Regions from separate parts of the Neobacillus sp. SM06 genome, predicted to be linked through region 3. Evidence: predicted binding sites of a transcription regulator. Region 3 holds the regulator's gene; each other region holds the start of a gene.

Region 1 (7,693 bases), on a different contig from region 3:
AACGACTAATTGCCGAAATGGGCGGCAAAGATACGATTGTAGTCGACAGTGAAGCGGATCTCGAATGGGCAGCCCAATCGATTGTGGCTTCAGCATTTGGCTTCTCCGGGCAAAAATGTTCAGCATGTTCCCGCGCGGTCGTTGTGAAAGACGTTTATGACCAGGTGCTGAATCGCGTTGTCGAGTTGACCAATCCATTAACCGTCGGCGACCCGGCAGACCAAGGAAACTTTATGGGGCCGGTCATTGATCAAAATGCTTTTGTAAAAATCAATGAATACATTGAAATCGGCAAACAGGAAGGCAAGCTGATGGCGGGCGGAGAAAGCGATGATTCCACCGGTTTCTTTATCAAGCCAACTATTTTTGCTGACCTTGATTCAAAAGCGCGGATCATGCAAGAAGAAATCTTTGGCCCGGTCGTCGGATTTGCGAAAGCGAAAGATTTTACCGAAGCGATTGAAATTGCCAATAACACAGAATACGGATTAACCGGTGCCGTAATCACAAAAAATCGCGCCCATATGGAACAGGCGCGCCAAGATTTCCATGTTGGTAACCTGTACTTCAACCGCGGCTGTACAGGAGCCATCGTCGGCTATCAGCCATTCGGTGGCTTCAACATGTCCGGCACCGATTCCAAAGCCGGCGGTCCGGACTATTTGCTGCTGCATATGCAAGCAAAAACCACTTCGGAACTTTACTAATTTACTAGATTTTGTGAAAAAGACCTAAAATAGCTGCAGCACCCTGTTAAAACGATTTAAATCGCAAAAGAAGTTATCTTGCTATGAGATAGCTTCTTTTGCGTGCGTTTAAGAGGAGAACAGCAAGTGGTAAATAATTGAAAATGTAAACAGAATGTAAAAGTTGGTATTTTTATGTTAACTATTTGTAAATAACCGGATAAATCTGAATTATCTTGTATAATTAAGGTGTGGCCATGAAATACTTAAATATTTAAGTAAATTATTAAAAAAGGAGTTTTGAAATTATGAAAAACTTTTTTAAAAAATCATTGGCATCATTGGGTGTTACAGCATTTGCAGTCGGCGCTTTTTCAACAGTTTCAAATGCAACGATAGCTTGGGATTCTGACGCAAGTTGGTATGGATCTGGAGGAAGAGCAAATGTATACGCATATACTTCTCAGTCAAATGAGCCAGCAAATTATAAAATTACTGTTTATGCTGAAACAAATGATGGTTCACAGAAATATGCTCAAAAAAATCCTGCCAGTGCTAGTGACTCGATATCAGTCAGCTTTTTAACTGCTGGTCCAGTAAGCAGTGGTTTTTCAGAGCATGAGTGGGTAATGAGTGGTGAAAGTGGATTTGTAAGGAAGTCCATCGATTTCCACTAAAATAGGAGTTAAAACAAACCGTGAATGAGGCTCACATAGTCTTGTTCACGGTTTAAAATAGCTGGAGGGCTTTATGAGGCAAATAATAAAAGATATATTCATAAACAAGAAAATTTTTCTCATGCTTTTTATAGGCTTTTTGCTGACGATATCTCCAATTCTTATTGCTTTTTCAACGAAAAATTATTATGATGAGTTATTTTATGATTCTAAAAATGGTTTTTTTCAGTATTATTACTCGATTAATTTATCTAATGTGAAAGAGTTAGATTTTCATAAAATGCAGGAACTGGCAGAATCTAATTTTATTAAATCTAGCGTTATTACAGAAACTATTTCAGCAAAAATTCCGGAAATAGGTTTTGTAATGGTTGTTGGTTTACTCAATAAAAATATTTGGTCGCCGCCTTTGATCAAAGGAGCAAAATTAGATCTCAATGAAACGAACAATATAATAGCTGGAAAGAATATTTCCAGTACGGTGGGCAAAATAAAATTATTTGATAAAGAATACACGATTAAAGGAATTACCGGGAAAGGCATGGGAAGTGAATACAATAGTAAAATTTATCTATCGCTAAAAAATGCACCTGAACAAATTAAACGTGATATAGAAAAGTCCAATACCCTTCAACTAATTGTCAGGTCAAATCAAAGTCCGAATAAAGAAATAAACGGATTCGTTTCTAAAGTAAAACAAATGAATAAAATTCCGAACATCAAGATCATAAATGAAAAAGCAAATTATGAAAATCAGAAAAACTCCAGACAGGGAGTAAAAGAAGTATTAAGTTATCCTTATAAACTTTTCATTATCGCGCTTATTAATTGTATAACCGTTAGTTATCTGTGGATTTATCTGAAAAGAAAAGATATTTCTTTAAGAAAAGCTTTAGGAGCAAGCAATCTAAATCTCTTTTCGTTTGTATTTGGTCAATTGTTAATCTGTGCAACTTTAGCAACAGTCAGTTCGATCGTTATCCTGTGGGTTTTGGGCAAAATCGGCAACAATATTCTTTATTTTACAAGTTACAATATTGGCTTGAGCTTCTATCTATATCTCACCAGTCTGGTCATAACATTCGTTGTTTCTTTTATTACATCGATCATTCCGTTTCTTCATATAATGAAAATCGAACCCGCAAAAGCATTAAAGGAGTAAATCATATGATGAAAATGAAAAGTGCTCTTAAAGCTTTAAAAAAAAGATGGGTGATTTCAATTCTTCTTCTTATCCAATTTACTTTTGGATTATCAACGATAACGGGTTCTGTCAACGTGTTTTATAACTTATTTTATTTGAAAAATAATTCACTTTTAGACTTAACCAGCACATACTTAATTACAAGTAAAAATCCTGAGGTTGCTGATGAAAGAAAATTTAAGAAAGAGCAAGCTGAGCAGATTTTTAATAAGTTAAAAAAGAACAAAGATGTCATATCGTATGGTACCTACTATGAAGAATTCTTGCCAGTTGCTGCAAGTTCAGTACCACTTAACAGTAAGCTGCTTTCTGAGCTAAATCAAACAAACCTAGGGATGGACAAGCCAGCAATACGTGCAATTGTGATTGATGGAAACTATAATCAGCTTTTAAACTTACAAGTTGAGCAGGGAAAACGGTTTTCTGCTCAGGACTTTACGTATAATCAGAATGAAAAAACCAACATTTTGGTAGGCTCCTATTTCAAAAAGTATTTTCGTATCGGAGATGTAATTAATAATCAATACACGATCATTGGTTTTTTGCCAAAGGATAAATATATTGTTAATAATAATACCACAAACACCTATCTAAAATTGGATAAGGCAGCAGTGATGCCAATGCCTGCTGATATAAACAACAATTATGCTGCCATGTTTTCCAGATTACATGGAGGAACCATTTTAAAATTGCGAAAAGGTGCGGATGTAGAGAAATTAATTCAATCCATTCAAATAAGAGGCGATAACTCTCAGATGTACCTTAAAAACTTAGGTGTAGAGATCCAACAAAATATAAAGAGTAATAGCTACACTGAAATCCCACAAATCATATTGGGTTTGAGTTTTATCCTATTTTCAGTGATTGGAATTGTAGCAACCACATTTATATCGATTATGATGCGGAAAAGAGAATTTGGGGTAAAATTAGTTCTCGGTGAAAGTAAATATGGCCTATTTATTCAAATTCTTTTAGAGAATCTATTGATTGGTATTGTTGGGATGGGCTTATCACTCATTCATTTTATCTGGAAATATAGTGGACTATTAAAAATTTCAAATGAATTCAATTTAGCGAGTGCATTAGACTTTAAAATGAATGCTTCTATCGTATTTCCAGTATTTTCAGTTCTATTACTCGTGATGATCTTATCAAACCTTATCGTCTTTTTGTTTATTAGAAATTTGGAGCCGAAGTCATTGATAGGAGGAATGGAGTAATGGATTTTATTAATCTAAAAAATATCAAAAAGATCTATGGGAATAAGAATCATCTTACTTTTGCATTAAACGATATCAATTTATCGATTAAACAGGGAGAAATGATTGCGATAATGGGGCCATCAGGTTCTGGAAAAAGTACACTATTGAATATTTTAGGGTTAATTGATACCCCAACAGAAGGTGACTATTTTTTAAACGGAAAATCTTTACATGAGATTCGAAAAAATAAGATGCACAAAACGAGAAACCAAATGATCGGATTTGTTTTCCAATATTTCGCGTTGTTAAAAGATTATACTGTCCTTGATAACGTTATCTTGCCGCTAACTTATCGGAAAGCAAGCCATAAGGAGAGAATTTCTAAAGCAAAATTATATCTAGAAAAAGTGGGTTTGAAAGAGCATATGCATAAAACCCCGGATGAATTATCAGGTGGCCAACAACAAAGGGTGGCCATCGCCAGAGCATTAGTATGTGAACCGGAACTAATTTTAGCTGATGAACCAACGGGAAACTTAGATCGAAAAACCGGCGAAGAGATAATCCATTTATTACTACAATTAAACAAGGAAGGAAAAACGATTATTGTTGTAACGCATGATGTTGATGTTGCCAAAAAGTGCGATCGGATTATTGAATTAATTGACGGAAAAGTGAATCATGACACGATGACAGTCGAAAAAGTTGGCAATTCCTAGAGGCTTGTAAAAATACGATGTAATGTATTCAATTATAATCAAGCTGCCGGATTGGTGGCTTTTTTCTCGTCAATTTCCTTGAATTGTTATAAATGAGGCTGATTGCACCCCGAAATTGAATTTATTCCGCCTTAACGATCAACATATCCGCCTACATAATCAAGAATTCCGCCTTCATCCGTCATAATTTCGCCAACAACTATGATTATATCGCCTACGCCCCCATTAATTCCGTCTTCAGACATTTAAGCTAGCCGACTTTTTGACAATAATGTGAATTTGTTCACAAATACACTCAAATTGTGACGTACCTCACAAATTTTTAACCTCAAGGGGAATACAATTTACTCATAGGAAAAACGACCAGATGAAAAAACGATAGGAGAGACGATCATGAACAAGAAAAAACTCGTGATGATTGGTAACGGCATGGCCGGTGTACGGACAATAGAGGAAATCCTCAAAATCGCTCCAGACCAATTTGAGATTACCATTTTTGGAAAAGAACCATACCCAAACTATAACCGTATTAAATTATCAAATATCCTCCAAGGTGATACAAACTTTGATGAAATTATCATTAACCCGCTCGACTGGTATGAAGAAAACAAGATTCAATTATTCACAGGTGAGGCTGTAACCAAAATTGACAGCAGCGCAAAACGAGTCATTACCGACAAGGGTCGAGAAGTTGAATACGATGAATTGATTATGGCAACTGGCTCGAATTCGTTCATTCTACCAATTCCAGGTGCTGACAAACAAGGTGTAACTGGATTTCGTGATCTCAATGATTGTGAAATGATGATCAAATCGGCAAAAGAATATAAGAAAGCCGTCGTCATCGGCGGCGGACTGCTTGGACTTGAAGCGGCACGCGGCTTGCTTAATCTCGGCATGGAAGTGGATGTAGTCCATTTAATGCCGCATTTGATGGAGCGCCAGCTAGATCCAGCAGCATCGGCATTGCTGAAAAAAGAACTGGAATCCCAAGGCATGAATTTCTTAATGGAGAAGCAAACCGTTGAAATTCTCGGTGATGAGCGGGCAACAGGGCTTCGTTTTAAAGACGGATCTGAAATTGACGCCGATCTTGTAGTAATGGCGATTGGCATTAAACCAAATGTAGCGGTGGCAAAGGATAGTGGCATTTATGTCAATCGCGGGATTGTCGTGAACGATTATCTGGAAACTCAAACCGCTAATGTTTATGCCGTTGGTGAATGCGCTGAACACCGCGAAATCGTTTATGGCCTGGTTGCGCCATTATATGAACAAAGCAAAGTGCTAGCAAGCCGGATTTGCGGCAAAGAAACAGCACCATATGAAGGCTCGGTTACAGGAACACAATTAAAAGTTGCTGGAGTTGACCTTTATTCGGCGGGGGAAATTTTTGAAGATGAAACAACGCAGGCAATCAAAGTTCATAATGAATTTGACGGCGTTTATAAAAAGATTTTAATCAGAGACAACCGGGTCGTCGGGGTTGTGCTTTACGGTGATACGCAGGACAGCACAAAGCTGTTTCGAATGCTGACAAAAAAAGAAGATGTTAGCGGCATGACAAGCATTTCACTTTTACAATCACAGGACGGCTCAGCCACAGGCGATGATGTTGCTTCAATGCCGGATGATGAACTAGTCTGTGGCTGCAACGGAGTCACAAAAGGTACGATTGTGGAAGCAATCCGCACCCAAGGATTAACAACGGTTGATCAAGTTGGCGGCTGTACAAATGCCGGACGTTCATGCGGACGCTGCAAACCGATGATTGGCAAAATTTTAGCTCATACGCTTGGGGATCAATTTGATGCGGCTGCTGCGCAAAAAACAACTCTTTGCGGCTGTACAACACTTAGCCGTGACGAAGTGGTTGCCGAGATTAAAGAAAAGGGCTTAACAAGCATTAAAGAAGTTATGAACGTGCTTGGCTGGAAAAATGAAGAAGGCTGTACAAAATGCCGTCCGGCGCTTAACTACTTCCTTGGCATGATTTATATGGATGAATACAAAGATGACCGTGATTCCCGCCTGGTAAATGAAAAAATGCACGCCAATATTCAAAAGGATGGAACGTTCACGGTTGTCCCAAGAATGTACGGCGGTGTGACAAATGCAAAAGATTTGATTAAAATTGGCGAAGTCGCTGAGAAATACAATGTACCGCTTGTAAAATTAACGGGCGGTCAGCGGATCGGCTTGTTCGGTGTCAAAAAAGAAGATCTGCCCGCTATTTGGGAAGAGCTTGACATGCCATCCGGGTATGCGTACGGAAAAACACTGCGCACGGTTAAAACTTGTGTCGGCGCCCAATTCTGCCGCTATGGAACACAAGATTCCATGGCACTTGGCATCAAGCTTGAGAAAAAATTTGAACGGCTCGATACGCCGCATAAAGTGAAAATGGGTGTATCGGCATGTCCGAGAAACTGCTCGGAAGCGGGGATCAAAGATTTCGGAGTCGTTGGAATTGATGGCGGCTGGGAAATTTATGTTGGCGGTAACGGCGGTGTCGACCTTCGTGCCGGCGATTTGCTCATTACGGTTAAAACACAAGAAGAAGTAATGGAAATCGCTGGAGCCTATTTGCAATACTACCGCGAAACAGCCACTTACTTGGAGCGCACATCGAAATGGCTTGAGCGCGTAGGACTGGAGCATGTCAAACAAGTTCTTGCAGATGAACAAATGAGAAAAGAATTGAATGAGCGGATGGACAAAACGTTGAAAAAATATAGTGAACCGTGGAAAGAAGCAATTGAAAATGAAGAAATCCTATCGAAATACTATGAAAAACATGATATATTAGTAGGGAGTGATTCGAAATGAATGAAACGTTGACACGTGTCGCAGTTGCTAACTATTCGAAACTGCCGCAACGAGTTGGTTATACGGTTACCATTGGGGGACATACCATTGCGATTTTTAAAGTAACGAATGGGAATGTTTACGCAATTGAAAATCGCAGCCCACATCCAAAAGGCGGCGTGCTGTCGGAAGGGCTTGTCAGTGGGGAATTCGTATTTTGCCCGGTGTATGATTGGAAAATTTCTTTAGTTGACGGAAAAGTGCAGGCACCGGACGAAGGCCAAGTGCAAACATATCCGGTGAAAGTCGAAGGAGATACGGTATACTTACTCGTTTAGATCGAAACATAAAGCTTGCCCAAATCGGCAATTGATTCAGCATAGGAGGATGGCTGCAA
Region 2 (7,693 bases), on a different contig from region 3:
TGACAACGCGAAGTTCTTCTTCCATTTCGTCAAGAAGATTGTGTTCTTTTGCGATTTGGAAAAGAGCCAGCGCGTAACGCTTTGCAATCATGGAGCTCGTCATCGCTCTTCTCCTGCCTCTTGAATATATTGACTAATCAGCTTGTCTTGATCTTCGGCAGTCAATTCTTTTTCAATGACTTTTGAAGCAATTAGGACAGACAAGGAAGCCACTTGTTCGCGGATCGCGGCAACGGCCTTTTCTTTCTCTTGATCAATTTCGAGCTTCGCAGCTTCTTTGATGCGCTCAGCTTCTGACCGGGCAGCTACAACGATCTCCTCACGCTGCACGTCTCCCTGTTTTCTCGCATTTTCCATTAAGCTTTGCGCTTCTGCACGTGCTTCTTTTAAAAGGCTGCGTTGTTCTTCCAACAACTTTTTCGCTTCCAAACGGCTGTTTTCCGCTGCATCAATCTCACCAGCAATATGCTCTTCACGCTGTTTCATGATCCCCATTAAAGGACCCCAAGCGTATTTTTTCAATAATGCCAACAAGACAAGGAAAACAAGTAATTGGAAAATGATATCGCCACTATTTAAACGGGCACCCTCTGCTGCAGCACCCAATACCAAACTGTCTGCTAACACCCTCGATTCACTCCCTTCAAGAGTCTTTCCCTTCAAAAATCAGCTTTTTTTCACAACTAGACAAAATGAATGGCGAAGGTTTCTATTTATCCCTCTCGCCATTAGAATGTTCCGCTATTATCGGCCTAAAACCATGAACGCAATAACAACGCCGATAATTGGTAATGCTTCAACTAACGCTACCCCGATAAACATCGTAGTTTGCAATAAACCGCGTGCTTCTGGCTGACGGGCAATTCCTTCCACTGTACGGCCGACGATTAAACCGTTACCGATACCTGCGCCGACTGCTGCTAAACCAATTGCAATTGCTGCTGCTATAAGATTCATTATTAAAGTTCCTCCTTAAAATTGGATAATATCTTTTTTTGTTAGAAAGAATTTATATCTAGAAAATTCTCACTTACAGTAATGGTTTGTTCAACAATGAACAGAGAAAAACTAGTGGTCATGTCCAACTTTATGTGACATATAAACCATCGTCAGCATCGTAAAAATGTATGCCTGGATCGTGCCGACAAAAATTGAAAACGCCTGCCAGACAAGAGTTAGCGGTATTGCTGCAATCGTACCAACTACTCCCGTTGCCAATCCTGCCGATAATAAGGATAACAGCAGTTCTCCGGCATAAATATTTCCATAAAGACGCAAACCCAAGGTTAGCGTATTGGCAAACTCTTCAATGATTTTTAACGGAAACAAAAAGGCCAACGGGCTAAAGAAACCCTTCGCATAACCTTTCACACCCTTTTGTTTTATTCCATAATAATGGGACAGGGTGACGATCATGACCGATAACGTCATCGTAATAATCGGATCGGCTGTCGGCGATTTCCACCACAGCTTGTCATTCACGACAATTGCAAATGGGAGGCCCAGCATATTGGAGACAAAAATATACATGATTAAGGTTATGCCGAGAATGTGAAACCTTCCGCCATCCTTCCAATCCATTGTACTATTGATGATGCCTTTGACAAAATCCATGACCCACTCAAAGAAATTTTGCATTCCGGTTGGTTTCATTGCCAGCTTGCGGGTAGAAAGAACCGCAATGATCAGCACGATAATGCTCGCAACCGAAATCATCAAGATATTCGCTAAATTAAAATAGAGGCCAAGAAATTCTACCACAGGAGCTCCATGTTCCATGTTAACTCACCTCGCTTCCCCCTTATTTATGTACAAACAGTGAGTGGTAAAGATAATCTATCATAATGACAATGTAAGATGTCATTAGTCCCCATACAACACTAATAATATAAAAGTATTCCGGATATTTCAATGCAATTATGACCGCAATAGCCGCCGTCGCCATTCGTGACAGCAATCCTAACGAACGCACTTTTTTTCCGCTGGCAATTGCCTTGTCAAAACGCTTCATCCTTCTAACCAATAACCAAAGATTCAAGAAACTGAAGCAAGTTCCGAGAATCAAACCCAAAAAAATAGTTTGATATGGAGTGAATCCCCAGCCGAGAACATAAATGGACAGCAAGTAAAAGAAAATCTTATGCTGCCGTTGATAGATTTCTTGAAATTCTGGCATAGCTGTTTAATCTCCTGAGTAGAAATGACGGATCGAAACAAGCATGGAATAGATCCCCGCCGCTAACCCGATAAATAACCCGATGATCAAAAAAATCGGCTCGGTTCCCCATTGTGAATCAAGCCATCTCCCGCCAAAAATACCAATGAGAATGGAACCAACTAACTGAGAAATGATTGCGGACATTAAGGCCATTGCTTGAAATGGATTGCGGTTATTTTGACGCATCTTTAACCATCCTCACTATTGAGAATGACAGCAGGGCATTGAGGGAAATTGATGGTTTTGAAAAAGAAATTAAGTTCCTGGCTATTGCCCGAAAATTGTGAAAACCCTACCATTTTACACCCTTTGTTAGCATACAATAGGGGCTTGGCAATGTCAATGAATTTGGGATGAAAAAATTCACAAATCGTTCATAGTTTTTTTCCTCTTTTCCTTGTAATAAAAGGAGAAATCCCCATCATTCCTCCTTCTCTTTTCCAAACATTACCGTTGTTTCAAGACGATCTTCTTTCTGCGCCTTTTTCGCAAACACCTTGACCACATACGTACCAGGCGGAGGCAGTTTCTCGCGGGCAATTTGTTTGCTTAGAAGGCCTTTCTTCACATTCCGGTCTGTATCCAAATAGCCAACAAACCGGTAATCAGCCTGCGAAAACAGCGCAATCCCAAACTCCTCCGCCCCTCCCGGCAAATAAACCTCATAGCGGTACGTTCCCGGCTGATCTCCCTTTGTCAGCTCAAAGCCCATCACCCTTGGATAATCAGGCTCTTCCAAAACATACACATACGGGATCCGAATTTCCTCCGCCCCGGCAAGCAACCGAATAGCACCATCATAAATCTTTTTCCTGAAAAACTCCGGCTCCACCGCGATCTCCACTTCCACTTCCCGCTTTTCTCCCGGCGCAAGTGTAAACGGGAGCGGAACCTTCCACAGCAGCCCATCCCTCCGCTCCGGCACAGCAAACGAATAGCGCTGCCGGACACCGCTTTTATTTTCAACCAGCAAATACGCCTTATGGCGATGCAAAGAATCGGCAAGCTGAAACTTGCCAAACTGAACCGAACTCGGCAACACAAGCGTCCCTGCTTTTACCGCCTTATCCACCTGAATCCTTCCCGCCCCCTGCTCATAGGCATGATAGTCGTCCCCGCCATTTTTCCTTAGCGGCTTAGCCGTATTCATCAACGCCGCCTTCACCTCCGCCGGCGTCCAATCCGGATGTGCCTCCTTGATCAGCGCGCACGCCCCCGCCACATGCGGCGCCGCCATGCTCGTCCCCTTTAAAGCCAAATACCCGCCCGGCACCGTCGACTCAATCGCCACCCCGGGCGCCACCACATCCGGCTTCACATCCCACGTCACCGTCACCGGCCCGCGCGAACTAAAATCCGCCAGCCGATCCTTCTCCACCTCCATCTCGAGCCGAACCGTAAGCGGCAAACCATGCTTTTTTAAAAAGTCTCCAACCCCCTTAGAGAGCGAACCAACCGGGATGGTCACGAGTTCCTGCAAATTCCCTGTAAACCCGCCACTTGTATTGTTGTAAATAAGCACGCCGACCGCTCCCGCAGCCGCCGCGTTTTTAGCCTTTTCTGTAAACGAGAGACCCCCCCGCTTGATGAGCGCTATTTTACCAGCAGCGTGCGTTACTTCTTTTTTTGTACCTAAGCCGCCATCAACGAGTTCCACGCTGCGCTCGGTTGTCCAGTTTCGGGAACCGGTCAACGGTTCAATTCGGATTTTCTGCCGCTTTTCTTCTATTAATAAAGTTGGCACTTCCATTGTCGGTGTTGAGGCACCAACGGAGATGGCTTTCGCCGCCGTACCGGGTGAGCCGACCGTCCAATTGTTTGGCCCGGCATTTCCCGCGGCCGCCACAGCAATCATACCTTTATCAACGGCGCGATTGAGTGCCAGACTGATCGGCAAATCGGGTCCATTGATCTCATCACCTAACGAGAGGTTTACAATATCCACTTTGTCTTTGATCGCCTGCTCAATGGCAGCGAGAACTTGTTCTGTTGTTCCGGAACCGCCGGGACCAAGTGCACGGTAGGCGATAATTTTCGCATCGGGGGCCACTCCCTTTATTTTGCCATTTGCGGCAATAATACCGGCAACATGGGTGCCATGAAGGGTAGACTTGCCCGGAGCGTTACTCTTCGTTTCCATTGGATCATCGTCCCCGTCGACAAGGTCATGGCCTCCGTGAAAGTTTGCGCGCAGATCCGGGTGGGTATAATCGATGCCTGTGTCAATGACGCCCACCGTAATCCCTTTCCCGGTGAGCGTTCTGTTTAACCGGCGCACCTCTTCCCCGCCAATGATTTTCACATTTTCCTCCATTTCAGCTTGGTAGTTATTCACGGGGGAAATGGCAAGAATTTCATGGCTTTGGTTTAAACCAGCAATGGCAGCTTGACTGCCTTCCACCGAAAACCCGGTGATTGCCTCGCGAAAAATACGGCGCAGCTTCACATTCGGAAATGGTTTCAGCAGTTCTTTGATTTGCTGTTCTGATTGGGGGCTTTTCAAAATGATGATCGCAACCGAAGCATCGTCCGCCCTGATTCCGGCTGGCAAAAGGACCATTCCGAAAAGCACTAACACAAGAAGTCTCTTCATTCCACGAAATCTCCTTTTTGTTTTATTGTTTTCCATCGGTTTCAGAAGTATGTGATCGAGTGCTACAGAACGGGGCATTGCAAAAGGTCGGCGTTTCATTTATTTAGAATTGTCATTTTTTGCGAGGTGTTCGGTCTGTGATCGGTTTGGCTTGCGGGGCGGGGACGGGTAGAGGCTCCCGAACTGGATCGGATCGCGAACTGGGTCAGCTCCCGGATCGGAGTGGCTTGCGGATCGGGGCGAGGCGGCCCGCGGATCGGATCGGCTCACGGATCGGGGCGGGGCGGCTCCCGAATTGGGTCAGCTCGCGGATCGGGGCGGAGTGGCTCGCGGTCTCTATCCGTGGGTTTTTCCCTTTTATCCGCGAAACTTGGACGTTTATCCGCGAAGTTTTTCCGTTTATCCGCGGATAATTTCCTTTTATCCGCGGGTTTCTTCTTTTTATCCGTATTTGTCACTTCTTTGTCACTTCTGGCGGCTCGCGAACTGGGTCAGCTCCCGGATCGGGGCGCCGATCGAGACGGATTGCGGATCGCAGCGGCCCGCAGTCTCTATCCGTGGGGTTTTCCCTTTTATCCGCGAAACTTGGGCGTTTATCCGCGAAGTTTTTCTGTTTATCCGCGGATTATTTCCTTATATCCGCGGATTTCTTCTTTTTATCCGTATTTGTCACTTCTTTGTCACTTCTGGCGGCTCGCGAACTGGGTCAGCTCCCGGATCGGGGCGCCGATCGAGGCGGATTGCGGATCGGTCGGATTGCGGATCGCAGCGGCCCGCGGTCTCTATCCGTGGGGTTTTCCCTTTTATCCGCGAAACTTGGACGTTTATCCGCGAAGTTTTTCCGTTTATCCGCGGATAATTTCCTTTTATCCGCGGGTTTCTTCTTTTTATCCGTATTTGTCACTTCTTTGTCACTTCTGGCGGCTCCCGAATTGGGTCAGCTCCCGGAGCGGAGCGGCCCGCGGATCGGAGTGGGGCGGCTTGCGGATCGGGCGGGACGGAGCGGCTCGCGAACTGGGTCAGCTCCCGGATCGGATCGAGGCTCGCGACCTGGATCTCATCGCAAACTCGATCGGCTCGTTTCCTTTTATCCGGATTTGTCACTGTTTTATTCACAGCTGCTTACCGATTCGTTCGCCCGTATCTTTTTATCCCTTGCAATACCGCCTATGATGCCCTTTAAAACATAAAAACAGGCTGAGATTCACTCAGCCTGTTATATAATCTTCTGGACGATCTTCTGTTTGCTTAAAGAAATAACGAATCGCTTCCGTAATCCTCCGGGAAGCCTTTCCATCACCATACGGATTCGCTGCATGCGCCATTTTTGCATATTCCTCCGGATTGGTTAGCAGCTCTGTCGCCAATTGATAGATCCGCTTCTCTTCAACCCCGGCAAGCTTCAGCGTTCCAGCAGCAATTCCTTCTGGACGCTCAGTTGTATCGCGAAGAACAAGCACCGGTACACCTAAAGATGGCGCTTCTTCTTGGACACCCCCGGAATCGGTTAAAATCAAATAAGCTCTTGAAGCAAAATTATGGAAGTCAATGACATCAAGCGGTTCAATCAAATGAATTCGCGAATCATTGCCGAGCACTTCAGCCGCAAGCTCACGTACAACTGGGTTTAAATGCACAGGGTAAACGACTTGGACGTCCTGCTGTTCGGTCACAATGCGCTTAATTGCTTTAAACATATTGCGCATGGGCTCTCCGAGATTTTCGCGCCGGTGTGCAGTTAAAAGAATTAAGCGGTCGTTTCCTATTTTATCCAAGACTTCATGATGATACTCTTCTTTAACCGTCGTTGCCAGCGCATCAATCGCTGTATTTCCAGTGACAAAAATAGCGTCACGCTGTTTATTTTCTCTCATTAAATTTTCTGCGGATTGAACTGTTGGCGCAAAATGCAAATCAGCCATTACACCAGTCAGTTGGCGGTTCATCTCTTCTGGAAATGGAGAATATTTATTCCATGTTCGCAGGCCCGCCTCAACATGGCCGACAACAATTTGATTATAATAAGCGGCTAGGCTGGCGATAAAAGTCGTAGTCGTGTCACCATGGACGAGAACAATATCCGGCTTAACCTCTTTCATCACTTTATCCAATCCTTCAAGCCCACGAGTCGTAACATCTACTAACGTTTGCCGATCTTTCATAATATTCAAATCGTAATCAGGCGTGATGTTAAAAATGTTTACTACTTGATCGAGCATTTGCCGATGCTGCGCCGTAACTGTCACAATCGACTCAAAATGTTCCGGCTGCTTTTGCAGCTCGAGCACAAGGGGAGCCATTTTAATCGCTTCCGGTCGTGTACCGAAAATGGTCATTACCTTAATCATTCGAACACCTGCTTTTTTAAAATTTGCCTGTGGCTGTTATTTCGTCCCAAACAACCGGTCGCCGGCGTCGCCGAGGCCTGGAATGATGTAGCCGTGGTCGTTTAGTTTTTCATCAAGGGCGGCGATGTAAATGTCAACATCCGGGTGGGCGTTTTTTACTGCTTCAACGCCTTCCGGAGCGGCGATGAGACACATAAATTTGATATGCTTGGCGCCGCGCTTTTTCAAGGAATTAATTGCTTCGATGGCGGAACCGCCTGTTGCCAGCATTGGATCGACAACAATGAAATCTCTTTCCTCAATATCGCTTGGGAGCTTGACATAGTACTCCACTGGCTTTAGCGTCTCAGGATCGCGGTATAATCCGATATGGCCGACTTTTGCTGCGGGAATGAGCTTTAAAATACCGTCTACCATGCCAATCCCTGCGCGCAGGATCGGAACCAGCCCCAGTTTTTTTCCGGAAAGCACTTTCGATTTTGCTGTGCTGACAGGTGTTTCAATTTCAATGTCTTCAAGCGGCATGTCTCTTGT
Region 3 (7,693 bases):
TTTATCGAAAATTGGGATTTAAAGATGGTGCGATCCGTAGAAACTATTATACGGATAATCAAGAAGATGCATTAGTAATGTGGGTGAGATTATGAAAACAGATCAATGGATTTTGGGACTGGAAACGAGTTGTGATGAAACAGCCGCAGCGATTATCAAAAATGGCCGGGAAATCGTCGCAAACGTCGTTGCATCGCAAATTGAAAGTCATAAGCGGTTTGGCGGGGTTGTGCCGGAAATTGCATCGCGTCATCACGTTGAGCAAATTACCATGGTTCTTGAGGAAGCTTTAAAAAGAGCAAACATTACGTTTCCTGAGCTGGATGCGATTGCTGTTACTGAAGGCCCCGGACTGGTGGGAGCACTTCTAATTGGGGTGAATGCGGCAAAGGCTTTAGCATTTGCACATCGTATTCCGCTCGTGCCTGTACACCATATCGCCGGGCATATTTATGCCAATCGACTTGTAAAAGAAATGGAGTTTCCGCTGTTGGCACTAGTTGTCTCAGGCGGGCACACTGAGCTTGTTTATATGAAAGAACACGGCCATTTTGACGTCATCGGGGAAACGCGAGATGATGCGGCCGGTGAAGCGTATGATAAAGTCGCGAGAACGTTGAATATGCCTTATCCGGGGGCCCGCATATTGACCGGCTCGCCCAAGAAGGCAAACCGGCAATTGACCTGCCGAGAGCATGGCTTGAAGAAAATTCATATGATTTTAGTTTTAGCGGGTTAAAATCAGCTGTGATCAACACCGTTCATAATGCAGAGCAGCGCGGTGAGAAAATGAAACCGGAAGATTTGGCTGCAAGCTTTCAGGCAAGTGTCATTGACGTACTGGTGAAAAAAACGGTAAAAGCAGCCGAAGAATACAATGTCAAACAAGTTTTGCTGGCTGGCGGTGTTGCGGCAAATAAAGGATTAAGAGCGGCGTTGACAGACGCCTTTTCGGCAATGCCATCCGTAGAGTTGGTAATCCCGCCATTATCGCTTTGCACGGACAATGCCGCGATGATTGCGGCAGCTGGCAGTGTGATGTTTGCGAAAGGAAAGCGGGCTGATTTAGCGTTAAATGCCAATCCTGGACTCGAAATTGATAAATACAATCATGAAAACAGTTAATAAAGTCTCTCTACGGGGCAATGGACGGATGTTTGCCGATCGATTGCACACCGGGAGGGACTTTTTTTTGTGGATAAAGTGAAACTTCAATTCGAAAAAAGAATTCCTTATTGTGAATAACCAATAATAACTGTGTATAATGTGGATAAGTAAATCGTTTTTTGTGGATAATGTGGAAAAATGACAAAAAGGTTACTGAATTAAGATTGTAATTGTGGATAAAAATGTGGAAAAGCGGGATTTAGTATCCCGCTTTCCGTTTGCTATCGGTAGCTGTTCGTGTTGAGTGGCTCGTCGCCGCGTTTTTATTCGGCAAGCTCTGTCCATTCTTCCAGTAACATTTCTAGTTCGGCTTTGGCTTTGTCGTTTTGCGCCGTTATTTCCAAAACCTTCTCATGGTCTTGAAAAATCTCTGGTTCACACAACTGCTGTTCAAAACTGTTGATTTGTGCTTCCAACTGTTCGATTTTTACTTCAATTTCTTCTAATCGCCTTTTCCGTTGGCGTTCTACTTTTTTGCTTTCTTTGTCCTGTTGATAACTTGTTTTTTCCGAAGTGGCGAGGGCGGCCGTTTTTGTGGCTGAAGCTGTTTTTTCAAGGGCTTTCAGCTCTTCGATTTCATTTTTCTTTTCCACATAATAATCATAGTCGCCAAGGTACTCGCTGCAGCCATCCGCATGTAATTCAAGCACTTTGGTTGCGATTCGATTGATAAAGTAACGGTCGTGGGAAACAAATAAAATGGTTCCCGGATAATCGATAAGGGCATTTTCGAGAACTTCTTTGCTGTCAAGGTCAAGATGGTTCGTTGGCTCATCTAAAATAAGAACGTTCGCTTTTTCCAGCATTAGTTTGGCAAGAGCCAGACGCGCCTTTTCGCCGCCGCTAAGTGTGGAGACGATTTTTAATACATCGTCTCCGGAGAACAAGAAATTCCCGAGCACGGTCCTGATTTCTTTTTCCGGCTTTAACGGGAAATCATCCCAGAGTTCGTTGAGGACTTGTTTATTGGACGTCAGCTCGGCTTGTTCCTGATCATAATAACCGATGGTGACGTTTGAACCGTACTGTACGGAACCGGAAAGGGATGGCAGCTTTTTTATAATCGTTTTTAAAAGTGTTGATTTACCAATCCCATTCGGCCCGACTAAGGCAATGCTTTCGCCGCGGCTTACTTGAAAGGTGAGATTTCCGGCAATTTTTTCACCGTAACCAATCGTCAAGTTTTCTACCTTTAAAACATCATTGCCGCTTTGCCGCTCAATCTCAAAAGCGAAGGAAGCGGACTTCTCATCCCCTAAAGGGCGGTCGATGATTTCCATTTTATCCAATTTTTTGCGTCTACTTTGCGCCCGTTTGGTTGTTGAGGCCCTTGTCAAATTCCGTTGAATAAAATCTTGCAAATCGGCAATTTCCTGTTGCTGTTTTTCATACAGCTTCATTTCCCGTTCGTAATTGGCCGCTTTTTGTTCCAAATAGGTACTGTAGTTTCCAAGGTATTTTCTGATTTGGCGGCGGGAAACTTCATAAACGGTATTGACGACTTTATCGAGAAAATAGCGGTCATGGGAAACAATTAAAATGGCCCCATCATAGTTTTGCAAATATTGCTCAAGCCAAGAGAGGGTTTCAATGTCCAAATGGTTTGTCGGCTCGTCCAATATTAAGATATCTGGCTTTGTGAGCAGCAGTTTTCCTAATGCCAGACGGGTTTTTTGGCCGCCGCTTAAACTGGAAATCATCAAGGAATCATTGGGAAAATTTAACCCGTGCAGCACCGAGCGGATATCGGCTTCGTACTGATAGCCGCCAAGCTCCTTAAAATTGATTTGCAGCTGGTCATATTCTTTCAGAATTCTTTCATACCGGTCTTGATTTTCATGGATGAGAGGATCGGCCATGCTTTCCTCTAAGTTTCTCAATGATTTTTCCATCGTTTGCAGGTCTGCAAACACTGTCAGCATTTCTTCCCCTATCGATAATTTGGACTCCAAACCGGTATTTTGCGCCAAATAGCCGATCGTTACGTCTTTCGGCTTGATGACTTCACCACTGTCATGTGAAATCTGTCCGGCAATCATTTTTAATAATGTGGATTTCCCAGCTCCATTGCGGCCCACGAGCGCAACGCGGTCACGAGTTTGTAATTCCAGTTTTATATTCGATAAAATTAGGTCAGCCCCATAGTATTTTGAAAGTTGATTGACTTGTAGCAGTAGCATTTTTTTCACCTCAATTACTAAAATTAGTGTACCGTATTCCTTGATTGTCAGCAATAAAGTGAGTGTGGATTTTACTGAACGTTACTGCGGGATAAAGTCGATAGCCCGGCTTTTTAGCGGTACAAAATCAATTAATTTAAGATTATTCGTGCAAAGTTTCACACATACAGTGAAAAATAGTGTATGATTTAACTGGAGGAATGTAATAATGGCAGAATTTACACATTTCAATGAAGAAGGCAGAGCAAAAATGGTGGACGTTAGCGACAAGCCTGAAACAACGAGGACGGCACTGGCCCACTCCAGCATTACCGTAAATAAAGAAATTTACGAAAAAATTACTCATAATGAGATGAAAAAGGGCGATGTGTTAGCAGTTGCCCAAGTTGCGGCGATCATGGCTGCAAAAAAAACATCGGAAATTATACCGATGTGCCACCCGATTGCGTTAACCGGCATCAATATTTCTTTTTCTTGGGAAAAAGGTCAGCCAGATCAATATACATTAAATATAAAGGCAGCGGTTAAAACGAAAGGGAATACAGGTGTAGAAATGGAAGCGCTAACAGCCGCATCTGCATGTGCGTTGACCGTGTACGACATGTGCAAAGCGGTTGACAAAGGAATGATTATTGGCGCCACTTATCTTGTGGAAAAAACCGGCGGCAAGAATGGTGATTTCAAACGAACCGAACAAATTTAAGATTGATGGGGGTGTAAGGAATTTATGAACAATGAATCGATGAAAATCCCGCAGGCAACGGCAAAACGGCTGCCTTTGTATTACCGATTTTTAAATCATCTTCATTCTTCGGGGAAGCAAAGAGTTTCCTCAGCGGAATTAAGTGAAGCCGTGAAAGTAGATTCGGCTACAATTCGCCGCGATTTTTCCTATTTTGGCGCGTTAGGAAAAAAAGGCTATGGCTACAATGTGAACTATTTGCTGTCCTTTTTCCGAAAAACGCTTGATCAGGATGAATTGACAAAAGTGGCTTTGATCGGAGTAGGGAATCTGGGCACTGCTTTTTTAAATTATAATTTTTTAAAAAATAATAATACGAAAATTGAGTATGCCTTCGATGTCGATCCGAATAAAATTGGTACCAAGATTGGAGATGTTCCGGTTTTTCCTATGGATGAGCTGGAGGAGCAATTGAAGGCTGAGGATATCCAGGTGGCCATTTTAACGGTTCCCGCGCCCGTGGCGCAAACCATAACCGATAAATTGGTCAAAGCCAATATCAAAGGAATTTTAAATTTCACGCCAGCAAGATTAAATGTTCCGCCTTCGATCCGGATTCACCACATCGACTTGGCAGTGGAATTGCAGTCGCTTGTCTATTTTTTAAAGCATTATCCGAACGAGAACATTGAAGAAGAAATGTAACGATCAGAAGATCTTTTCGCCACGGAAGGTGAAAGGATCTTTTTTTGCTAATCAGAATTTATATACATAAATTCTGATTAGCATAAGGGCAACTACGCCTCTGTCTTCGCCAAAGGCTCGCCAATCGGCGAGTTTTCTTTAAAACCTTTAAAACGCAACAGTGTTATGTTACGTTTTTATTCGAAAGGGGTTTTTGCTATGAGTGATGAATTAATTTCTAAAAAGGATCTTTTGGACTTAACGGGTATTTCCTATGGACAGTTATACCGGTGGAAAAGGAAAGATCTGATTCCGGAGGACTGGTTTATCAGGAAATCCACTTTTACCGGTCAAGAAACCTTTTTCCCCAAAGAAAAAATACTTGAGCGGATCAATAAAATTCAAACAATGAAGGAACATCTGTCGCTAGAAGAACTGGCAGATATGTTCTCTCCCAATTTGACTGATTTGCAGTTATCAAAAGACGAATTGATAAAACGTAACATTGTTTCAAAATCGGTGCTTGATTTTTATTTAGAAAATGATAACCGTGGCCAGCAGTTTGACATAGCGCGAATCGTTGAAATCGTTATTCTGGAAACACTCCTCCAGTCGGGTGACATTCATCAGGAAGAAGGTAAAATGGTTCTCGATCTTTTAAAAGACCATTCGCCATTATTGAAACAAAAAAACTGTGAATTAGTGATCCTTCGGAAACTAGGCATTTCAACATGCCTGCTGCTTGTGAATGCGGAAGGGGTTTATTTTGAAAAAGGGGCAAAAGTTGTTACACAGCTGCCTCTATTAAATCTGATGGAAGAATTAAAGGTAAAACTAGTATAGAGATGAATGTAGATGGCATCGAATGAACGGGGAGATCTGATCACCTTCAACAGAAATGCTGCCTTTGCTGCTTCCATTTATCAAAAACGAAGGTGTACTTTTGGCCAAGGTGATCGAAGGGGATGACATCTATCTTGAAAATACGAAAGCTGAGGTCGTGAGAGGCAATACGATCCAGATTGGATCAGGCTGTACAATCGGTCAGGTCGAGTACTCTCGCACGCAGCTTTAGCCAGGATTCGGAGTCGTCGGTAAAAATAAAAACAAAACGAAGCCTCAAATGAGAAAAAGAAATTTGCTCTCATGCTTTCGTACCAGTCACGGGCACCCTTAAACGTACGGGCCTTTTCATTTTAGGATGAAAAGGCCTATTTTTTCCCTTTATTTTTTGCAAAAGAAAACAAGATAATTTTGAGCCCCGAACCAAGATCAAATGTCGCAAGAATGACGAGCAGGTAGGCAAAAAAGCCCCAGCCGTTTTGCTGGACATCCTGGATGGCGAAGTAGGTAAACAAGGCTCCTAACAACAGATAAACGAAGCCTGAAAAGAGCGGTGACTGTCTCATAAAAATCCTCCGATAAAATTTTGCACAAACCCGGCATCTTGAATCAATTTTTCAAGATCATTCCGGAAAGCCGATTGAATGATAACCACAAGTGTATTCATGGCGACATGGGCGAAGATGGGCACAAGGATATGCTTTGTCCGGATATACAGATAGGCAAAGGTAAAGCCCATCGATGAATACAGCAGGACATGCTGCGGCTCCATATGTGCGAGCGCAAAGATAACAGAACTTGCAAGCGCGGAAACAAAGAAGTTAAATCGTTTGTATAGGGTTCCAAACAGGATTTTCCGAAAAACGATTTCTTCAAGAATCGGTCCGAAAATCGAGCTTACAAGTATCGTTAATGGTAAGGTGTCAATGATTTTTAAAATTTGCTGTGTGTTTTCAGACCCCATCGGCACGCCGATCAGCCGCTCAATGTTCGCTGCCAGCGATTGAGCGAAAAGAGCAAGAAAAACGCCGAAAATGGCCCAGATGATCGAGACACTTAGCGAGCTTCCCGAACGGTTATCACGCGTGCCGCGCATTTCTTTTCGCAAAATAAACAAGGTGATGGCAAGGCCAATGCTAAAACTAATAATCAGCCAATAGGGAACAGCCAGCCTTTGATTTTGACCAAGCTGCTTAAGAATAAATGCGGTGAGCGGAATGCCGGCGAAACTGGAAAATTGCATGGCAATGTATACAATTAAGATTGTCCAATCGTCTCTTTTCAAAATGCGAGTCTCCTCCAAAGGTAACGAAATATTTCTGCACTATAAACCATTCTACTCTTTTAATAGCCGTTCTTTCAAATAGAAGCGTTTTCGCGAAAAAAATTGGTATAAAATCGATTGTCGATAAACATACTTTTAAAGGTGTTTGCATTGACAAATAAAGCAATTTTTTTTGCAAAAAATTTTGGCTTCATACTTGCAAAAAATGATTCGATTCATTATTATAATAATTGTGTTAGCACTCAAGAGTAGTGAGTGCTAATAATGACTGAATAACATATCAATTTGAGGAGGTTGTTTGAATTGTTAAGACCATTAGGTGATCGCATTGTGATTGAGCTTGTTGAATCAGAAGAAAAAACTGCAAGCGGTATCGTATTACCGGACTCAGCTAAAGAAAAGCCTCAGGAAGGAAAGGTTGTTGCCGTTGGTACGGGTCGCGTCCTTGATAATGGAGAGCGCGTTGCCCTTGAAGTTTCTGTAGGCGATCTGATTATCTTCTCAAAATACTCTGGTACTGAAGTGAAATACCAAGGTACTGAATACTTAATTTTACGTGAAAACGATATTCTTGCTGTTGTAGGCGAGTAATTGAATTTGAACATTTATACTTATAATCAATCTTTTGAGGAGGTTCTTGTAAATGGCTAAAGAAATTAAATTTAGTGAAGATGCACGCCGCGCTATGCTTCGCGGAGTTGATACACTTGCAAATGCGGTAAAAGTAACGCTTGGACCAAAAGGACGCAATGTCGTTCTTGAGAAAAAATTCGGCTCACCACTCATCACAAATGACGGTGTAACAATTGCCAAAGAAATCGAATTAGAAGATGCTTTTGAAAACATGGGTGC
Region 4 (7,693 bases), on a different contig from region 3:
AGACAAGTTATGTAAAGACAGTCTGCGGTTATTGCGGAACGGGCTGCGGACTGATTTTGGAAGTAAAAGACAATCGTATTGTCAAAATTCGCGGGGATAAAGAAGCTCCAGTCAACAAAGGCCAGACATGTGTGAAGGGGGCGTTTGCCTATGAATATGTCCATGCCGAAAAAAGGTTAACAACACCAATGATCCGCAAAGCAGGAAAATTGGTTGAATCAACATGGGATGAGGCTTATACGTTTATGGCAGAAAAATTGGCTGCAATCAGGAATACCTTTGGTCCAAACGCGATTTCCATGTTTGCCTGTGCCCGGACGACAAATGAATCAAACTATATCACCCAGAAATTTATGCGTACAGCAATTGGCAGCAACAATATTGACGGCTGCAACCGAACGTGACACGCTCCAAGTGTTGCCGGTCTGGCAACTGTTTTTGGAAGCGGTTTCCCAACGAATACGCTTGATGATTTTGACAAAGCAGAAGTATTGCTGCTAATGGGCTCTAATACATCAGAAGCCCATCCAATTATCGCCAACAGAATTAAGAAAGCAGCTAAGTCGGGTTTGAAAGTAATTGTGATTGATCCGAGAAAAATTGAGATGGCAAAAATTGCTCACCGTCATTTGCAAATTAATATAGGAACAGATATTGCTCTGATCAATGCAATGATTCGCGTCATTTTAAAAGAAGGCTTGTACAGACATGAGTTTATCAGTCAGTTTACGCATGATTTTGACGCACTTGAAAAGCAAGTCGATCCATTTACGCCGGAAGTTGCTGCCGGAATTACTGGGATAGCAGCTGAGGATATTATTGAAACAGCCCGTGAGTATGCAAATGCAAGTGCTGCAATGATTGCCTATACCCTTGGTATCACGGAACACCATTGCGGTGTTAACAATGTTTTTGATATAGCAAACTTGGCTTTATTAACAGGAAATATCGGTAAAGAAGGTTCAGGAATCATGCCTTTGCGCGGTCAAAACAATGTGCAAGGTGCAGGGGATATGGGCTGTCTGCCGAATCAGCTGCCAGGAGCAATGAGCCTAGTAAAGGCTGAATACCGCAGCCGTTTTGAAAAGGCATGGAATGTTAGCCTAAACCCGGAAAGTGGAGACACTCAGACGCGAACTTTCGACCGTATTGAGGAAGAAAAAGTAAAAGCACTTTATGTCATTGGCGAAAACCCCCTGCTTGCGGATGTTCACATGAATCATACAAGAAAACTGCTAGAAAAGCTTGATCTATTGATTGTTCAGGATATTTTTCTGACGGAAATGGCTGAAATGGCTGACGTCGTACTCCCCGCAAGATCATGGGGTGAAGTAGACGGCACGTATACGAACACAGACAGAAGAATTCAGCGCGTCCGTACGGCAGTAAAGGCTCACCCGAATACGAAAGAAGATTGGGAGATTCTGTGTGAACTGTCGACAAAGATGGGGTATAAAATGAGCTATCAAAGCAGTGAGGAAATTTGGGATGAAGTCCGAACCATCGCCTGGGAGATGTATGGCGGGATGTCATATCAGCGACTTGAGAAAGAGTATAGCTTGCACTACCCTTGTCCTAATGAAAGCCATCAAGGTACTTTTATCTTGCATGACCGTTTTCATCAGCCTGCCGAAAAGAAGGGAATGTCCAAGTCTCCGTTCATTCCTGTTGATTATACGCCTCCGCTGGAACGGCCAGATGCCGAGTACCCGTTTATGTTAACGACAGGAAGGCGATATGAATCCTATAATACTCATACTCAAACAAGATACTATGCGCCTGGCGTAAAAATTAAACAAACGGAAGAAACGATCGATCTTCATCCGGAGGATGCCCTAATGCTCGGCATAGCTGACGGCGAACGGGTGCAGGTTCGTTCACGGAGAGGTGAATTGACAGTAAAAGCAAAAATTACGGAACAGGTTGTGCCAGGACTAGTTTTTATGAGCTTTCATTGGAGTGAGGTTCCAACGAATGTTTTGACATTAAATGAATTTGATCCTATTTCGGGAACAGCCGAATTCAAAGCGTGCGCCGTCGCCATTTCGAAACTGAACTAGTGTGAAAAGAGCCGCCAAATCACCAAGATGATTTGGCGGCTCGCTTTATTTTTACCCGATACATCGTGTTCATTTAGGTCGAAAGCGAGTATATAATAGTCAAATACTTCTGTCTATTAGTCATCTTCTCGTAATATGAATGCATTATCTGTAAAGGATTATTAATCTCCCTGTTCTTTCGATTGAGAGAATTCATGTTATGATTGTTTCTGTTAGCTGCTAAGAGAACATGGGAGGTAGAACAATGATCAAAACGATTAAAACTTTGCTTGCAGTTGCTGCACTCTCAGGAACTGTAGGTGCTAATGTACAGGCGGCAGAAATTACAGTACAAAAAGGTGATACGCTCTGGAATCTATCACAAGTACATAATACGTCTGTAGAAAACTTAAAAAATTGGAATAAACTTACAACCGATGTCATTCACCCTGGGGATGTGTTAACGGTCCAAGAAGAATCCCATTATACAGTAAAACAGGGTGACACTTTATGGGCGATAGCGGAAAACTATAACGTAACTGTTGCTCAATTAAAAGAGTGGAATCGACTTCATTCAGACTTAATTCGTCCAGGTTTAAATCTTGTCATTCTTGATCATAAAGTTGCAAACAATTTAACAAGCCAATCCGAACGTAAAACGGAATCCGCAATCAGTACAAGTGCCAACACTCAAAGCCGAGCGGAGGTTCAAACTGTCCCAGCTGTGGCACCTAGCCAGTCAGAGGTGAAAGCACAAAGCAAGACTGTACAACCAATTCCAGTAAACAATCAAATCAGCTCAAAAGAAATGACGGTAAAAGCTACAGCTTACACAGCTTCATGTGCCGGATGCTCGGGCGTAACAGCAACCGGCGTCAACCTGAAAGCAAACCCCGATGCAAAAGTTATATCGGTTGATCCATCGGTCATTCCACTTGGATCGAAAGTATATGTGGAAGGATATGGTGTTGCCACAGCAGCTGACACTGGCGGCAGCATTAAGGGAAATCGAATCGATGTCTTTATTTCCTCAAAACAGGATGCTATTAACTGGGGAACAAAAGAAGTTAAAGTAAAAATATTAAACTAAAAAACAAGCTGGATATTATCCAGCTTGTTTTATGTTTTCAGGTATTACCGTTGTTTTCCGTTGATAATAAAACCAATTTAGTAGGATAGAAACAAAATAAAACGCAATAAAGAAATAAAAAGCGGTAACGGGTGTTCCAGTAGCTTTTACAGACCAGCCGAAAAGCTTAGGAATAAAAAAAGAACCGTAGGCTGCAAATGCGGCGGAAAAACCGATTACAGGTGCAGCTTCTTTTGGAATAAAGATGGTTGGAATCATTTGGAACGTTGATCCGGAACCAACACCTGAAGCTAAAAATAGGACAAGGAATGCTGCTAAGAAACCAGCAAACTGTTTGCTGCTTAGAAAGAAGATGACTCCGCCGGCACCGATTCCCATAATGACCAGGACATAGGCCGTAATTTTTGCCCCACCAATTTTATCGGAAAGCCAGCCGCCGACAGGACGGGCAGCAGCGGCAACAAGCGCACCTAAAAAGGCCAATGAAATATGTTCCGGAAATTGCGATTTTAGTAAAAGCGGGAAGGCTGCCGAATAGCCAATAAATGAACCGAACGTTGCAACATACAGTACGGTCATGATCCACGTATGTTTTCTTTTGACGATTACAAATTGATCAGCAACAGATTGTTTTGCATTTGGAACATTGTCCATCCCAAATAAGGCAAGAATCGTCAGAATAGCAATTGGAATAACCCATATGAACGCAGCATTTTGCAGCCAGATTTTTTGGCCGTTCGCTATAACTTGATTTCCGCCAATGAATGCAAAAGTTCCAGAAGTAATAATTAACGGTGTAACAAATTGAACAACAGACACGCCCATATTTCCTAAACCGCCATTAATCCCAAGCGCTGTTCCTTTTTCTTTTTTTGGAAAAAAGAAACTGATATTTGCAGATGAAGAGGAGAAGTTGCCTCCGCCTAATCCGCAAAGGGCTGCAAGCAAAAGCATTACCGAAAAAGGCGTTTCAGGATTTTGAACAGCAAAGCCTATTCCGATCGCCGGAATCGCCAAAATGGCAGTTGAAATCACTGTCCAGTTTTTTCCCCCGATTGTTCCAACTGCAAAAGTATAGACAAAACGCAAGGTTGCGCCAACGAGACCGGGAATTGCTGCTAGGGTAAATAATTGCTCTTCGGAAAAATGGAAGCCGATATCATTCAACCGAACTGCGACAACTGACCAGATTTGCCAAACGACAAAAGCCAACATCAGGCTTGGAACAGAAATCCATAGATTCCGATTGGCATGTTTTTTCCCTTCTTTATTCCAGAACTTTTCATCCTCTGGATTCCAATAACTTAGTCTTGCCATATTGTTTCCTCCAAATTTTTAAAGTATCAAATGATTCGCGATTTACATTGTTAATCTTAAAAGAGAGAAACACTGAAAGATTGTGAGGTACGTCACATTTTAAGTGAACGAACTGTGAACGGAGAGAAATGGACATAAAGTTGTAAAAATATCTTCTCAGAGGGATGGATCAATTAAAAAAAGGTCCTCAAGAAGAAGACCTTTTTGCAGATGGTTTTAAATCCTTTACTACGTCTTGTTTTAACTCATTAAACATACCCACAAAATTTTTAGTTTCGCCTGCATCATTTTTAATAGCGGAAATGGTTAACCATTCTAAATAAACGTCTTGATTTTTTCGCTTATTCCAAATTGGTCCTTGCCATGAGCCATTGCTTCGTAAATTTTCCCACATTTTGTGATAAAACTCATTAGTATGCTCACCTGACTGAAGAACGCTTGGCGTTTTTCCTACAACCTCATCCTGCGAGTAGCCGGTAATTTTAGAAAATGCAGGATTGACCATTTGAATGACACCGTTAGCATCTGTGACGATAATTCCTTCTGTGGTTGATTTAATAATTTTTGCTGAGATTTCAAGCTTTTCCTGATAAAACAGCCATACAACCAAAATTAAACTTGCGAGGGAAAACTCTGACAATGACATAAACCCTATCGCATAATGACCAGTTAAATTAAATAGGATGGTCAGAATCAATGGCGGGAAGAATCCGCCCAACCCTCCCATTGCAGCAACGATTCCGTTAACAATTCCTGCTTGTTTCGTAAAATAAAAAGGTACCAATTTAAAAATCGCCCCATTGCCGATTCCTGCACAAAAAGAAACGAGCAGGCTGCCGAACGAATAAATGGGCAGGGAAGGTGTAAAGGATAACAAAAATCCTGCAAAAGTCAGCCCAAAAAAGACGCCTATTAATATAAGAAAAGGGTTAATTTTGTCCCCAAGCCAGCCCCCGACTGGACGGAATAGTGTCGCGACAACGATAAATCCCGCAGTCCGCAGCCCGGCATCGACTTTTGACAATTCAAAATGATTCACCAAGAAAGACGGCAGATAAATCGTGAATGCAACAAATGCTCCAAAAGTAATGAAGTAAAACAAGCTTAAAAACCACAGTTTTGGATTTTTGTATACCTCTTTTATTTGCTCTGTTAATGGATTATTGACTTTTTTCTCATGCCGGTCTCCGAAAAGAAAATTTATAAGAGCAAAAACAAGAACAAGAACAAGAAAAATTTTAATCGTTGATCTCCATCCGAAAGCATTTGCGATAACAGGTGCGGCAAACGAGGTTACAGCTGTACCGATATTTCCGGCACCGTAAATGCCATTAATGAAACCATGCCTTTCTTTCGGGTAGTATTTAGGCAAGGAAGTTACCCCGACCGAAAAGATTGCACCGCCGACACCCAGAAGAAATCCCCCTAGCAATAGCAAAAGTAAAGTGTTGGCGAAGCTAATGATAAAAATGGGGGCAAGCATAACTAAAAAGCTGATTGTAAATAATGTACGCGCCCCAAAGCGGTTAGTCCAGTACCCGATTGGCACTCGAAGAATGGAACCGAGAATGACTGGAACTGCTGTCACCCAAGCTTGCTGGGGAGATGTTAACTGGATATCCGATTTTATAAAAGGCATTAATGAAGACAGAAGCACCCAAACCATAAATCCTGCAATTAGACTCGATGTTTGAATGACTAATTGTTTTGTTCCTTGATTCATGAAAATCCTCCTTTTAACCCGATTAATCGTAGATTGCCCAATCAAAAAGGGATCATCCAATGCTTGAAGGTGATTTTATTATAAAGAGAAAACCAAATGGAAAGATGTGAAGTATGATACAAATTTGTACACATTGCCGCTATTTACATTCGGCGCTATTAAAATTTTGGTCAACACAGTCTTTGTATAAATCATATAGGTAGAGCGGAAAAAATTTTTTCAATAAATAAGGCTTTAATGTGTGAAGGGATTGTTTACATTCGTTCATTGGAGTAGTATATTTTTCCTTGTACATATGAAATGATCGCTGAATCAAATTTGAGCGGGGGAACCACATTGGCTAATTTTTAGCCGGTTTGGGGCGAATCCTTTTTAAGGTAGGGTTTGTTGAGAATCCGAGTCCGTCAGCTAACCTCGTAAGCGCAGGGAAATGGTTTTCTTAGTTTTAGACACTAAGGGGTTCCCTAGTGTTTTTTTGCTTTATGGATGGAAAGAATACAACTTCCTAGAACAGCAAGATTTAGAAACAGGAGTGAAATGAATGGGAACACAGGAACTAATTGCTTTAGTCATTTTTCTATTTACTTATGCCATGATCATTTCAGAACAAATTCATCGAACGACGATTGCGATGCTCGGTGGCTTGCTAATGGTTGCACTAGGAATTCTTGATCAAAAAGCAGCCATTCACTATATTGATTTCAATACAATTGGCTTGCTTGTCGGAATGATGGTGATCGTTGGAATAACCGCTCAAACTGGCGTTTTTGAGTATATCGCCATCTGGTCAGCACAAAAAGTGAAGGGGGATCCAATTAAAATTTTAGTGGCATTAAGTGTTTTTACAGCTATTGCTTCCGCCTTTTTAGACAATGTAACAACGGTTTTACTTGTTGTCCCGGTGACATTAAGCATTACAAACCAACTGAAAGTAGGTCCGATTCCGTATTTGTTATCGGAAGTATTTGCGTCAAATATTGGTGGAACGGCGACTATGATTGGCGATCCGCCTAATATTATGATCGGCAGTGCGGTAAAGGGACTAACATTTAATGCGTTTATCAAGAATTTAACGCTCATTAATCTATTGATCTTGATTGTCACGATCGCTCTTTTAGTTGTTTTTTATCGCAAACAGCTGCGTACAACAATGAAGTACAAAGAAGAGCTACTAAAAAAAGATGCCCACAAAGAATTAAAGGATCCGGTTTTGCTGAAAAAAAGTTTGCTCATTATTTTTCTAACGTTGGTCGGATTTTTTAGCCACCAGTTTACCCATCTGGAAACGGCGACCATTGCGTTAATTGGCGCATTTTTATTACTCCTTGTCACCGGTGACAAATATTTGGCAGTTGCCTTGGAAAAAATAGAATGGACGACCCTTTTCTTTTTTATTGGATTGTTTGTGATTGTAGGGGGACTCGTCGAAACCGGTTTAATTGGGGCGCTGGCGAAAAAAGCGATGTCCTTAACAGGTGGAGAATTAAAATCGACCACTTTTCTTGTACTGTGGATGAGCGCGCT

What was found. Region 3 encodes Rex, which represses fermentation and respiration genes when NADH is low (regulators of the CRP and FNR family bind a similar motif). Its sites were predicted from a motif close to TTGTGAAATATTTCACAA; they were not measured.
Region 1: a site for Rex is predicted at 4,760-4,777, ahead of nirB (nitrite reductase large subunit NirB). Genes of this name have one in related genera too.
Region 2: a site for Rex is predicted at 2,570-2,587, ahead of ACQYAD_RS17310 (AtpZ/AtpI family protein). Genes of this name have one in related genera too.
Region 4: a site for Rex is predicted at 4,527-4,544, ahead of ACQYAD_RS10960 (NarK family nitrate/nitrite MFS transporter). Genes of this name have one in related genera too.

Annotation. Positions count from the first base shown of each region.
Region 1 covers NZ_JBNWEO010000009.1:59,081-66,773, forward strand. The annotation lists gene pruA (L-glutamate gamma-semialdehyde dehydrogenase) at 1-707, shown strand, start outside; gene ACQYAD_RS02830 (hypothetical protein) at 995-1,363, shown strand; gene ACQYAD_RS02835 (ABC transporter permease) at 1,437-2,525, shown strand; gene ACQYAD_RS02840 (ABC transporter permease) at 2,531-3,787, shown strand; gene ACQYAD_RS02845 (ABC transporter ATP-binding protein) at 3,787-4,488, shown strand; gene nirB (nitrite reductase large subunit NirB) at 4,882-7,317, shown strand; gene nirD (nitrite reductase small subunit NirD) at 7,314-7,634, shown strand.
Region 2 covers NZ_JBNWEO010000019.1:52,101-59,793, forward strand. The annotation lists gene ACQYAD_RS17285 (F0F1 ATP synthase subunit delta) at 1-103, opposite strand, end outside; gene ACQYAD_RS17290 (F0F1 ATP synthase subunit B) at 100-627, opposite strand; gene atpE (F0F1 ATP synthase subunit C) at 745-957, opposite strand; gene atpB (F0F1 ATP synthase subunit A) at 1,069-1,779, opposite strand; gene ACQYAD_RS17305 (ATP synthase subunit I) at 1,802-2,176, opposite strand; gene ACQYAD_RS17310 (AtpZ/AtpI family protein) at 2,183-2,404, opposite strand; gene ACQYAD_RS17315 (S8 family serine peptidase) at 2,640-4,811, opposite strand; gene ACQYAD_RS17320 (hypothetical protein) at 4,931-5,224, shown strand; gene ACQYAD_RS17325 (hypothetical protein) at 5,274-5,984, shown strand; gene wecB (non-hydrolyzing UDP-N-acetylglucosamine 2-epimerase) at 6,020-7,159, opposite strand; gene upp (uracil phosphoribosyltransferase) at 7,196-7,693, opposite strand, start outside.
Region 3 covers NZ_JBNWEO010000017.1:313,400-321,092, forward strand. The annotation lists gene rimI (ribosomal protein S18-alanine N-acetyltransferase) at 1-95, shown strand, start outside; partial or broken gene tsaD (tRNA (adenosine(37)-N6)-threonylcarbamoyltransferase complex transferase subunit TsaD) at 92-1,125, shown strand; gene ACQYAD_RS15010 (ABC-F family ATP-binding cassette domain-containing protein) at 1,431-3,347, opposite strand; gene moaC (cyclic pyranopterin monophosphate synthase MoaC) at 3,556-4,050, shown strand; gene ACQYAD_RS15020 (redox-sensing transcriptional repressor Rex) at 4,075-4,734, shown strand; gene ACQYAD_RS15025 (YhbD family protein) at 4,933-5,556, shown strand; partial or broken gene ACQYAD_RS15030 (cytoplasmic protein) at 5,663-5,788, shown strand; gene ACQYAD_RS15035 (YdiK family protein) at 5,925-6,122, opposite strand; gene ACQYAD_RS15040 (CPBP family intramembrane glutamic endopeptidase) at 6,119-6,841, opposite strand; gene groES (co-chaperone GroES) at 7,145-7,432, shown strand; gene groL (chaperonin GroEL) at 7,485-7,693, shown strand, end outside.
Region 4 covers NZ_JBNWEO010000015.1:272,890-280,582, forward strand. The annotation lists partial or broken gene ACQYAD_RS10945 (hypothetical protein) at 1-152, shown strand, start outside; gene fdhF (formate dehydrogenase subunit alpha) at 132-2,060, shown strand; gene ACQYAD_RS10955 (LysM peptidoglycan-binding domain-containing protein) at 2,305-3,129, shown strand; gene ACQYAD_RS10960 (NarK family nitrate/nitrite MFS transporter) at 3,145-4,446, opposite strand; gene ACQYAD_RS10965 (nitrate/nitrite transporter) at 4,634-6,169, opposite strand; cyclic di-AMP (ydaO/yuaA leader) riboswitch at 6,465-6,607, shown strand; gene ACQYAD_RS10970 (SLC13 family permease) at 6,711-7,693, shown strand, end outside.